3 regions of the Micromonospora sp. NPDC023814 genome follow, and region 3 is predicted to be linked to each of the others. Evidence: riboswitches for the same ligand, from Rfam matches in the RefSeq annotation. Region 3 holds a riboswitch; each other region holds the start of a gene.
What was found. A riboswitch is a leader RNA that binds a small molecule or an ion and turns the genes downstream of it on or off. The one in region 3 is predicted to bind cyclic di-AMP.

Region 1 (3,201 bases), on a different contig from region 3:
TGCCCCGTTGGCGTCAGTCGTCGCCGCGGCCCGACAGGTCGATGTCGGACGCCTCGGTGACGCGCGCGGATCGCACGGCCGGCATCCGCGCGCGGAGCGGCGCGCCGTTGCCAGCGCGCCGCCGGTGCGCGACGATCGGGCGACGGCGACGGTGGGGAGACGGCGTGCTCAGGCGGGATTCCTTCAGCTACACCGTCCAGGCGCGCTGCTCGCTCGCCGACGCCGCGGGGTTGCTCGCGGACCCGGCCCGGCAGCAGGACCTGCACCCGCTGATCGTCCGGGTCCGCCGGGTGTCGCCCCGTCGCGGCGCGCGGGCCAGCTACCTCATCACCGACCGGCTGGCCGTCGGGCCGCTGCGCCTGCCGGTCACCTACCGGGCCGACGTCCTGGTCGACGGGCCGGACGAGATCGTCACCGTGGCGCGGCAGTGGCCGGCCACCACGGTGCGCAACCGGACCCGACTGCGGGCCGAGCCGGACGGCGTGGTCCGGATCGACGTCGAGATCACCCTCACCGCGCCGGTCCCGCTCTTCGGCTACGCCTTCCGCCAGGCGCGCGCCGCCCACCTGGGGCTGGCGGCCCGGCTCGGCGTCGCCCTGGGCGGGCACCCGCCGGAGTCACCGCCCGCCTGAGCCGGGCATCGACGACGCCGCCACCTCCCCGGCCGACGGCCGGGGAGGTGGCGGCGGGAAGGCGGTCGCCCCGGTGACCCGCGAGCGGGTCACCGGGGCCGGGGCGTCAGTAGACCGACAGGTGCACGTGGTTGGTGTGGTCGCTGGACGGGTCGCCGTTGGCGCCGCTGTACGACTTCCATCCGCTGCTGGGCAGCCAGATCTGCCTGTACCAGATCACGTAGAGCACGGCGAGCCGGTCGGCGTTCTTGACGAAGTACGCCGCCAGGTTGTTGCCGTACGTCCTGTCGCCGCCGGTGGCGTCGCCCCCGAACCCGCCCTTCTGGGCCGCGAAGTCGCAGGCGCGACCCTTGGGGTGCTCCCCGGAGCCGCCGGGGCGGTAGCAGGAGACGTAGCGGGTGAAGCCGGCCGCCTTGGCCTGGTTGAGCGCGTGCAGGGTGCGCGGGGTGATGCAGCCGTTGGCGGGGGTGGGGTCGTTGACGCTGCACGACTCGGACGGCCAGGACCCGTCGGAGTTGCGCGGCGCCGGCTTCGCCGTCGCGGTGGAGCTGCCGCCCGGCCCGCCGCCGCTTGACTGCGACCGGTTGGCCACCGTCAGCGCCCGTTCCGCCTGGTCCTTGCGCTTGGCCATCAGCGTGACCTGCTTGCGCTGCTCCCGGATCTCGCCGTCCAGGGCGAGCTTGGTGCGGGCGGCCTGGTCGCGGGTCTCCTGGAGCTCGCGGAGCGCCCGGTCCTCGTTGGCGGCCACCGCGTCGAGGGCGGCGGCCCGGTCCATGAAGCCGTCCGGCGAGCCGCTGTTGAGCAGGGCGGACGCCACCCCCAGCCGGCCGGTCCGGTAGGCCACCCCGGCGATCTCGCCGACCTTGCTGCTCCGCTCGGTCAGCTCGCTCTCGGTCGTCTTGAGCTGCGCGGCGAGCTGCTGCTGCCGCTTGACCGACGTGTCCAGCGCCCGCTTGGCGTCCAGGTAGCCCTTGCTGGCGGCTTCGAGCTGGGCCCGCAGGGCGGGCGTGCCGCCCTCCTCGTCCTGGCCGGGGGCCGCGGCGAGCAGGCCGGCCCGGGAGGCGGCCGCTGCGGGGGTGGTGGTGACCGGGGCGACCGCGGCGCCGAGGGCGAGCGTCACGGCGATCAGGGCCGCCAACCGGGCGGCGCGTCGTCGTACAGGTGCCATCACTGGCATACACGTGTCCTTCCGTCAGCCGCCGACCGGGTTAGCTGACGGGTTCGGGACGGAAGATCCCTACCGCTGACGCGGATGCACCCCACGAACATGGTTCCCCGGTTCGCCCCGCCGGGCGATTAGGCGGCGGCCACCGCCGGCACCGGTGGGTGCCGCCTGGCGGAGGCCGGAACCGAGCCTACCGGTGCCGGTGTGACTGGTGCAGCACGGGTGACTGAGGGTGCCTGTCTGCTTACCGTCAAATCCGGCATAAGTCAACAATACTCTCCCAGATTTAAGGCTGTGCTCATTACCACTCAACCGACCCGCAGGCCCCGGGAGACGCCCCCGGCTCGATCTGCAACGTCGCGTGCTCGATCTGGAAGTCCTCGTGCAGGGCCGTCCGGGCCGCGGTGAGCACCGCGCCGACCTCCGCGCCCGGCTTCATGGTCAGGTGCGCCGAGGCCACCTCCATCCCGGAGGTCAGCGTCCAGACGTGCAGGTCGTGTACCTCGGCCACGCCGGGCACGGCGGCCAGCCGGTCGTGCACCCTGGTGACCTCGAGGTGCTCCGGCGCGGCCTGCACCAGGATGCGCAGCGCGGCGCGCCCGAGTCGCCAGGTGCGGGGCAGGATGAACAGCCCGATCGCCACCGCGACCAGCGGGTCCGCCCACCACCAGTCGGTGACGGCGATCAGCAGGGCCGCGCCGATCACGCCGAGTGAGCCCAGCAGGTCGCCCAGCACCTCCAGGTACGCGCCCTGCATGTTGATGCTCTCCTTCGCCCCGGACCGCAGGAGGGCGAAGGCGGCCACGTTGGCGAGCAGGCCGAGCACGGCGACCGCGAGCATCGGGCCGGCGAGCACCTCCGGCGGGTCGCCGAACCGGCGTACGGCCTCGACGACCACGTAGACCGCGACGCCGGAGAGCAGCACGGCGTTGGCCAGGGCGGCCAGCACCTCCAGCCGGTAGAGGCCGAAGGTGCGCTGCGGGTCCGCGCCGGCGCGGCGGGTCGCGGTGATCGCCGCGAGCGCCATGCCGATGCCGAGCACGTCGGTGAACATGTGCCCGGCGTCGCTCAGCAGGGCCAGTGAGCCGGTGCGGAAGGCGGCCAGCGCCTCCACCACCATCAGGGCGCCGAGCAGCGCGAACGCCGCCCAGAGGCGGCCCCGGTGGCGGTGCGCGGCATTCGCGACCGACCCGTGGTGGTGGTCATGACCTGCACCCACGCGCCCACCTTCCGTCACCCGTCCGGACCCGGTTCAATCTATGCTCACATCGCAATATGTGCAAGTGACTGCCCGGCGGCGGCCGGGACGACTCAGCCGGTCGGGTCGACGGTGGTCAGCCGCTGGGTGGCCCGCGACAGCGCGACGTAGAGCGTCCGTACGCCCGAACCCGGGTCGGCCCGGAT
Region 2 (3,201 bases), on a different contig from region 3:
CGTCACGATGGCACCCGCCGACCCGCCCGTGGCCGTCGCCGACCACCGCGTCGTCGCCGACGGTGCCGACCCCGACCGGGCCGCCGCCGTCGACCGGGCCGCCACCGGCCCCGGCCACCCCGCCGCTTTGGCCGACCCGGGCGCAGCCGCCGGGGCCGTCACCGTCGGCCCGGCCCCCGCGCCGGTCGGGCGCACCCCGGTGACGGCCGGCCCCCGGGGCCCGCCGCACGTTTGATCCGCACCACCCCGCGGGGCCCGCGCGCCCCGCGACCGCGCCCGCCGCACGGCGTAGGAAGGGCCCCTTTCGCCACCGCAGGCGTTGACAAGGGTGCCCGTCCTCCGCTCTCCACCACCCGCGCCACATCCCGGCGGCGGGACGTGGCACCGCCGAGCCCCGCCACCCGGGCGCCGCGTGCGCCCCGCTGCCGCACTCGCTCCCCGTGAGGTGCCGACCATGGAGACCGTCGTCTACCAGTTCCTGATCGAGGTGCCGCGGGCCGCCGCCATCTGGTCCGCCCTGCTCCTGCTGGCCCTGACCGTGCTCGCCGTGCTGGTCGCCCACCCCGAGCGGGTCCGTCCCGCCGACGAGCCGGTCGCCCCGCCCGCGGTCGACCCCGTGGCGGAGGCGGCCGACCTGCGCCGCTACGCCGAGGAGGTGGCCGTCGCGGCGGGCCGGGCCGCCCACGCCGCCCGACGGTGGCGGGCCGACTGGCTCGCCGCCCAGGAGGAGGCCGACCGGGCCTGGCGGGCGTACGACGAGGCGGAGACCGCCGCCCGCCGCTTCACCGGCGCCGCCGCCCTGCCCGCCCCGCGCACCCCGCGCACGCCCGCCGAGTACGCCGCCCGCGAGCGCTGGCTGCACCACGCGGCGGTGGCGGCCCACTGGCGCGGCGACCTCTCCACCCGCCAACTCCGCGAGGTGTTCGGCCGCCGGGCCGGCTGGGATCCCCGCCGGCACCCGGTCGAGCAGGAGATCGCGCTGGCCCGGGCGGTACGCGACGCGAAGCGGGCCGACCACCGGGCCGCCGCCGAGCGGGAACGGTCGGCGTGGCGGGACGCCGACCTGGCCGCCGAGGCGGCGCGGGCCCTGGCCGGGGAGGCGTACGCCGCAGCGGTCCGGCTCCGGCCGGGCCGGCTCCCGGCGGCCCGGCCCGTGTCCGCCGGGCGCCGGCCCGCGCTCGCCGCGCGCTGGCGGCCCGCGCGGGTGGGCTGAACCGCCGGGCAATTTCGTGACGCCGGTCATAGCGGTGCCGAACCGGTCATCCGGCGCGGCCCGGCCGATTCCCGCCGGCGATTCCGCGCCGATGTCCGCCGCTCGTCCGGTTGTCGACGCAAGGTGCGTCGGGAAACGGTCGTCCCATTGAGTCGCGTCAGTGTCGAACTGACCGCAAAAAAAGTCTCTCGATCAAGGTTTAAGCAGGTGGGAGCGGGTTGGCAGGGCGCGGGCCGACCAGTAGTGTCGGCCCGTCCGGTGCGGTACCCGATCGCAAGAGGCGACGCCGCGCCGACCCGCCTAATCGTGAACAGGCGAGCCGGGGACCCAGTGCAACATCGGGGTGAATCCGCGGGCCACGGCCCCGCGGTAGGGCGTTCTTCCCGCCCGAATCCGTCAGCTAACCCGGTCGGCGGCGTCGGAAGGAGTTCCATCCTCGTGCAGCACCCACCCGCCCCCCGGTCGTTCCGGCGCCTCCACGGCGCCGCGGTGCCCGCGCTCGCCCGGCCGCACGCCGCGAGCTGACTCACCGGTCACCGCCCGTCGCCCGGCATTCCGGGCGCATCCCCTGAGTGGTCCACCACCGCCGGACGCCGTCCGCGCGGTCGGTCCCCCCTGCGCGGACCGGCGGCCGCTCACCCCCCGAGCCCGTGGAGGAAACCGTGAAGCACCACCTCAAGCGACAGCTCCGTCGCCTCACGTCCGAGCGTCCGTACCAGGTGGCCGCCGCGTCGGCCGCGGCGCTCGTGCTCGCGTCGGGCACCGGCGCGCTGCTGGCCGGCACCGACGAGGCACCCGCCGCCGCACAGGCCCCGGTGGCCGTGAGCGAGCTGCGGGACGGCAGCGTCGCCTCGCGTGGCGACGCCCGCATCGCGACCGCCCCGTCGGCCGGCGCCCCGGCCGCGTCCAGCGCCGCTCCGTCGGCCAGCGCCACCAGCGCCGCCCCGAACCCGGACCTGACCCGCAAGCCGGAGCCGCCGAAGTCCAAGTCCCTGGACTACGACTACCAGGCCCAGACCACCTTCTACAACTGCGGTCCGGCCGCCGTCCGGCACGCCCTCAGCGCCGCCGGCATCGCGCGCAGCCAGGACGCCCTCGGCGCCCAGCTGGGCACCGACGAGATGGGCACCGACTCGGCCGAGGACACCACCCGGGTGCTGAACGCGACGGTGAAGGGTGACCCGTACCGGACCCGGATGATCCCGGGCGGTGCCGCGACCCCGGCGCAGATGGACCAGCTCCAGGCCGACGTGGTCGCCGCCATCACGGACGGGCGGGGCGTCGTGGTCAACGTCGCCGGCAGCGCCACGGACACCGACGGCGGCTGGCACTCCTTCCCCGGCGGCCACTACATCGCCGTCGTGGGCTACCAGGACGAGGGCCGGCTGGTGAAGATCGCCGACTCGGCGAACCCGGCGACCGCGTCGTACTGGATGTCCACCATCGCCCTGGCGAACTGGGCCGCCACCCGCGGCTACTCCGCCTGACAAAGACACCCGTCGGGCGTCGGCTCCCCACCCCGGGAGCCGGCGCCCGATGTCGTCTCCGGGTCACGGCCCTCGCCGGGGCGTACGGCGGGTGGCACACTGCGGCCTATGGTCGACGAATCGGGTGACCGGGACGGCCGGCGCGTCCTGCTGCTGTTGCACGGCATGGGCGCGACCGGGGACGTGTGGCTGCCCTGGGCGCCGCTGCTGGAGCGCCGGTGGACGGGGCGGTGGCTGGCGCCGGACCTCGCCGGCCACGGCTGGTCGCCGCCGCTGTCGGCGTACTCGTTCGCCGGGCTGGCCGACCGGATCGCCGCGGGGCTCGCGGCGGGGGACCGGCTCGTCGTGCTGGGGCACTCCCTCGGCGGCGTGGTCGGGCTGGCGCTGGCCGCCCGCCGCGCCGGGCTGCCGGTCGACGCCGTGGTCGGGCTCGGCATCAAGGCCGTCTGGTCCCCGGCCGAGCTGGCGAAGGCCGGGGAGCTGGCCGCCCGGCCGGTGACC
Region 3 (3,201 bases):
GCGCCGAAGCGCCGACAGGGCCCACAGCCCGTCCGGACCGGGCCGCGCGACGCCGGAGCGGGTCGCAGAGACGCCGACAGCGTCCGAGAGGGCTACAGCTGCCGACAGGGTCTAGAGACGCCGACAGGGCCGCCCCGCAGACGCGGGGCGGCCCTGTCGTTGGCTGCGTCAGAGCAGGGACACGTGCACGTGGTCCGTATGGTTCGACGGGCCGCTGTAGGACTTCCAGCCGGTCGCCGGGAACCAGATCTGCCGGTTCCAGATCACGTAGTAGATGCCGAGCCGGTCGGCGTTGCGGACCAGGAACGCGGTCAGGTTGTTGCCGTACATGTAGGTGTCGTCGTTGTGCCAGGGGGAGAAGCCGCTCCTCTGCAGCGACCAGTCGCAGGCCCGGCCCTTCGGATGCTCGTACGGCCCGCCGGAGCGGTAACAGCCGACGAAGCGGTTGAAGCCGGCCCGCTTGACCTCCTTGTACATGTGCAGGGTGCGCGCGGTGATGCAGCCGGAGGTGGTGGGGTCGTTCTCGGTGCAGGACAGGGGCTTCCAGTCGCCGTCGGCAGTACGACCCGGTGCCATCCGGGCCACCGGCGAGGTGGCGACCACCTTGCCGCCGGTCAGCCCCCTGCCGCCGACCAGGGCGAGCGCCTTCTCCGCCTCGCGCTTGCCGCGGGCCATCTCGTTGGTCAGCTTCTGCTGCTCGCGGACCTCGGCGTCGAGCGCCAGCTTGGCCTGCTCGGCGCGGTTCTTGACCGCGTTCACCTCGGCGAGCTTCTTGGCGTTGACCAGGTTCAGCTCGTCGAGGGCGGCGGCGCGCTTGACGAACGAGTCGGGGCTGGCGGTGTCCAACAGCATCGACACCGCGCCGATCCGCCCGGTCCGGTAGGACTGGGCGGCGATCTGGCTCACCTGCGGGGCCAGCGCTGCCAGGTCGGCCTGCGCCCGGTCGACCTCCAGGGCCAGTTCCAGTTGGCGCTTCTTCGACTTCGCGAGCTTCGCCTTGGCCTGGACGTAGCTGCGGTTCCGCGTCTCGATCAGGTCGTTCAGCAGCTTGGGCTCGTCGTCCCCGTGGCCGGAGGGTTGGGCCGGGGGGGTGGGTGCGGCCGCCGCCGGGAGGGGCCCGGCGAAGACGGCCAGGGCGGCGATCACGGCCACCACAGGTGTCAACCAGCGGCGTAGGGGTGCCGTCACAGTTTTCCCTTCCGTCGACCGCCGACCGGGTTAGCTGACGGGTTCGGGGCGGAAGTGGCCCCTACCGCTGTCGCGGATTCACCCCACGTACCTGGGTCCCCGGCTCGCCTGGCGGCGATTGGGCGGCGGCACCGCAGGCGCCGCTGCGCGCCTTCGGCGGTGACCGGCAGCGAGGTTACCCGAGAGCCCTCCCGGGGATCTACGTCCCTAAGCCGACTAAATGCGTTATTTCGTAACGGCGGAGGGTGACCAGTGACGCGTTTATCAGGCGGGACGTCCTGATCGGTCACGCTGAGGAGTTTCACCATGCGGTGTCCGTGCTCCCGTTTCGGTCGGGCCACCCGGCGGGGGCGGCGGAGGGGGTGTTTCCGGCGCGCGGCCCGCTGAGGGCCTCCAGCGCCTCGGACCGGTCGGCTGCCGGCCGGGGGGCCGGCGGGGTCGGGGGTGCGCCGCGGTCGGCTGACTCGTCGCCGCGCCGGCCGGCCGTGGTCACCACGGCCGCGAGCCCGGTGGTCAGCGGCACGGCGGCGATCAGGCCCAGGGTGGCGACCGCGCTGCGGACGATCTCCTGGGCCAGGAACTCGCTGGTCAGGATCTGGCTCACCGCCCGGGAGTCGGCGGTCAGCAGGAGCAGCACCGGCAGCGAGGCCCCGGCGTACGCCAGCACGATGGTGTTCACCGTCGAGGCGATGTGCGCGCGGCCGACCCGGGTGGCCGCCCGGTACAGCTGCATCCGGGACAGCCCCGGGTTGGCGTGCGCCAGCTCGGTGACCGTCGCGGCCTGCGTCACGGTGACGTCGTCGAGCACGCCGAGCGAGCCGATGATGATCCCGGCGAGCAGCAGGCCGTGCAGGTCGACGTCGGCCTGGAACATCGACAGCGTGGTGGCGTCCTCGGTGCCGAACCCGGTCAGGTGGGTCGCCGCGGTGGCGATCGTGCCGAGCACGCCGGTCAGCACCAGGCTGCCCAGCGTGCCGAGGACGGCGACCGAGGTCTGCGCGGTCACCCCGTGCGTCAGGTAGAGCACCACGAACATGATCAGTGCCGCGCCGACGACCGCGACCAGCAGCGGTGGGCTGCCGGCGCTGATGCCGGGCAGCACGAAGGTCAGCAGGATGGCGAAGCTCGCCGCCAGGCCGGCCAGCGCCGCGAGCCCCCGCCACCGCCCGAACGCGACGATCGCGGCGGCGAACAGCACCACCAGCCAGAGCAGCGGCTTGCCGCGCTGGTGCTCGGCGATGTTGTAGGCGCTCGCCGAGGGGTCGGCGGGATCGGTGAGCTGGACCAGGATGATCTCGTCGCCGACCGCGACCGTCGGCGCCCCCGGCCCTGCCGGTACGGGCGTCTCCACCTGCTGGCCGGCGTCGGGGCCGTCGTCGACGCGTACGGTCACCGTGCCGCAGGGGCCCTCCGCGGCGCCCGGGGCGCCCTCCGGCGCCTCCGGGGTGGGCGGGCACGGCTCCGTCACCACCCGGGTCACCGTGCCGTGGTGGCGGGGCGGATCGGTGCCGGGCGCGGCGTCCGGGGCGTCCCACGGCCAGAGCAGCAGGGCCGCGATCAGGGTGGCGACGAACAGGGGCACCACCGTCGCGACGAGGATCCGTCGCACCCTCGGCGGGGCGGACGGTGCGGGACGGGTGTGGTCGGCGCCCATCGAGTGTCTCCCAACGAATCCAGGGCGGGGTACGTGCCGGCAGGCCGGTCGGTTCGGCGTGCCCGGGTGACCGCCGCAACGGATCGCCCTGGGGTGGCGGGCCGGTCGCGCACCGCGACGGCCCGGCCCGGCCCGTCGCGGTCGTTCGGTACCGCCGCCCGGTCGGGGCGACGGTGCGGGCGGCGCGGAGTGCGGAGGGCCACCGGCCGAATGGTAGCCATCCCGACATCCGGTCGCAGGTTGTGAGGGCTGGTGTCGGCTGCGGGCCGCCCGTCCGGCAACCGTCGGTCACCACCATGTCACTGCCGGGTGCCGCCGGTCGACCGTCCCGTGGTGGCCGACACCGCGGTCTCGTCCGG

Region 1: it holds a riboswitch for cyclic di-AMP, as region 3 does, so the genes downstream of both, AB0G14_RS07240 (hypothetical protein) here and AB0G14_RS15810 (hypothetical protein) in region 3, are expected to answer to the same signal.
Region 2: it holds a riboswitch for cyclic di-AMP, as region 3 does, so the genes downstream of both, AB0G14_RS07715 (C39 family peptidase) here and AB0G14_RS15810 (hypothetical protein) in region 3, are expected to answer to the same signal.

Annotation. Positions count from the first base shown of each region.
Region 1 covers NZ_JBFAAF010000009.1:96,289-99,489, reverse strand. Annotated here, with positions in the region: gene AB0G14_RS07245 (SRPBCC family protein) at 165-632, shown strand; gene AB0G14_RS07240 (hypothetical protein) at 739-1,800, opposite strand; cyclic di-AMP (ydaO/yuaA leader) riboswitch at 1,814-1,945, opposite strand; gene AB0G14_RS07235 (cation diffusion facilitator family transporter) at 2,099-3,016, opposite strand; gene AB0G14_RS07230 (AAA family ATPase) at 3,109-3,201, opposite strand, start outside.
Region 2 covers NZ_JBFAAF010000010.1:60,166-63,366, reverse strand. Annotated here, with positions in the region: gene AB0G14_RS07725 (hypothetical protein) at 1-235, shown strand, start outside; gene AB0G14_RS07720 (hypothetical protein) at 455-1,213, shown strand; cyclic di-AMP (ydaO/yuaA leader) riboswitch at 1,501-1,643, shown strand; gene AB0G14_RS07715 (C39 family peptidase) at 1,864-2,700, shown strand; gene AB0G14_RS07710 (alpha/beta hydrolase) at 2,809-3,201, shown strand, end outside.
Region 3 covers NZ_JBFAAF010000025.1:60,861-64,061, forward strand. Annotated here, with positions in the region: gene AB0G14_RS15810 (hypothetical protein) at 169-1,188, opposite strand; cyclic di-AMP (ydaO/yuaA leader) riboswitch at 1,192-1,323, opposite strand; gene AB0G14_RS15815 (YibE/F family protein) at 1,490-2,842, opposite strand.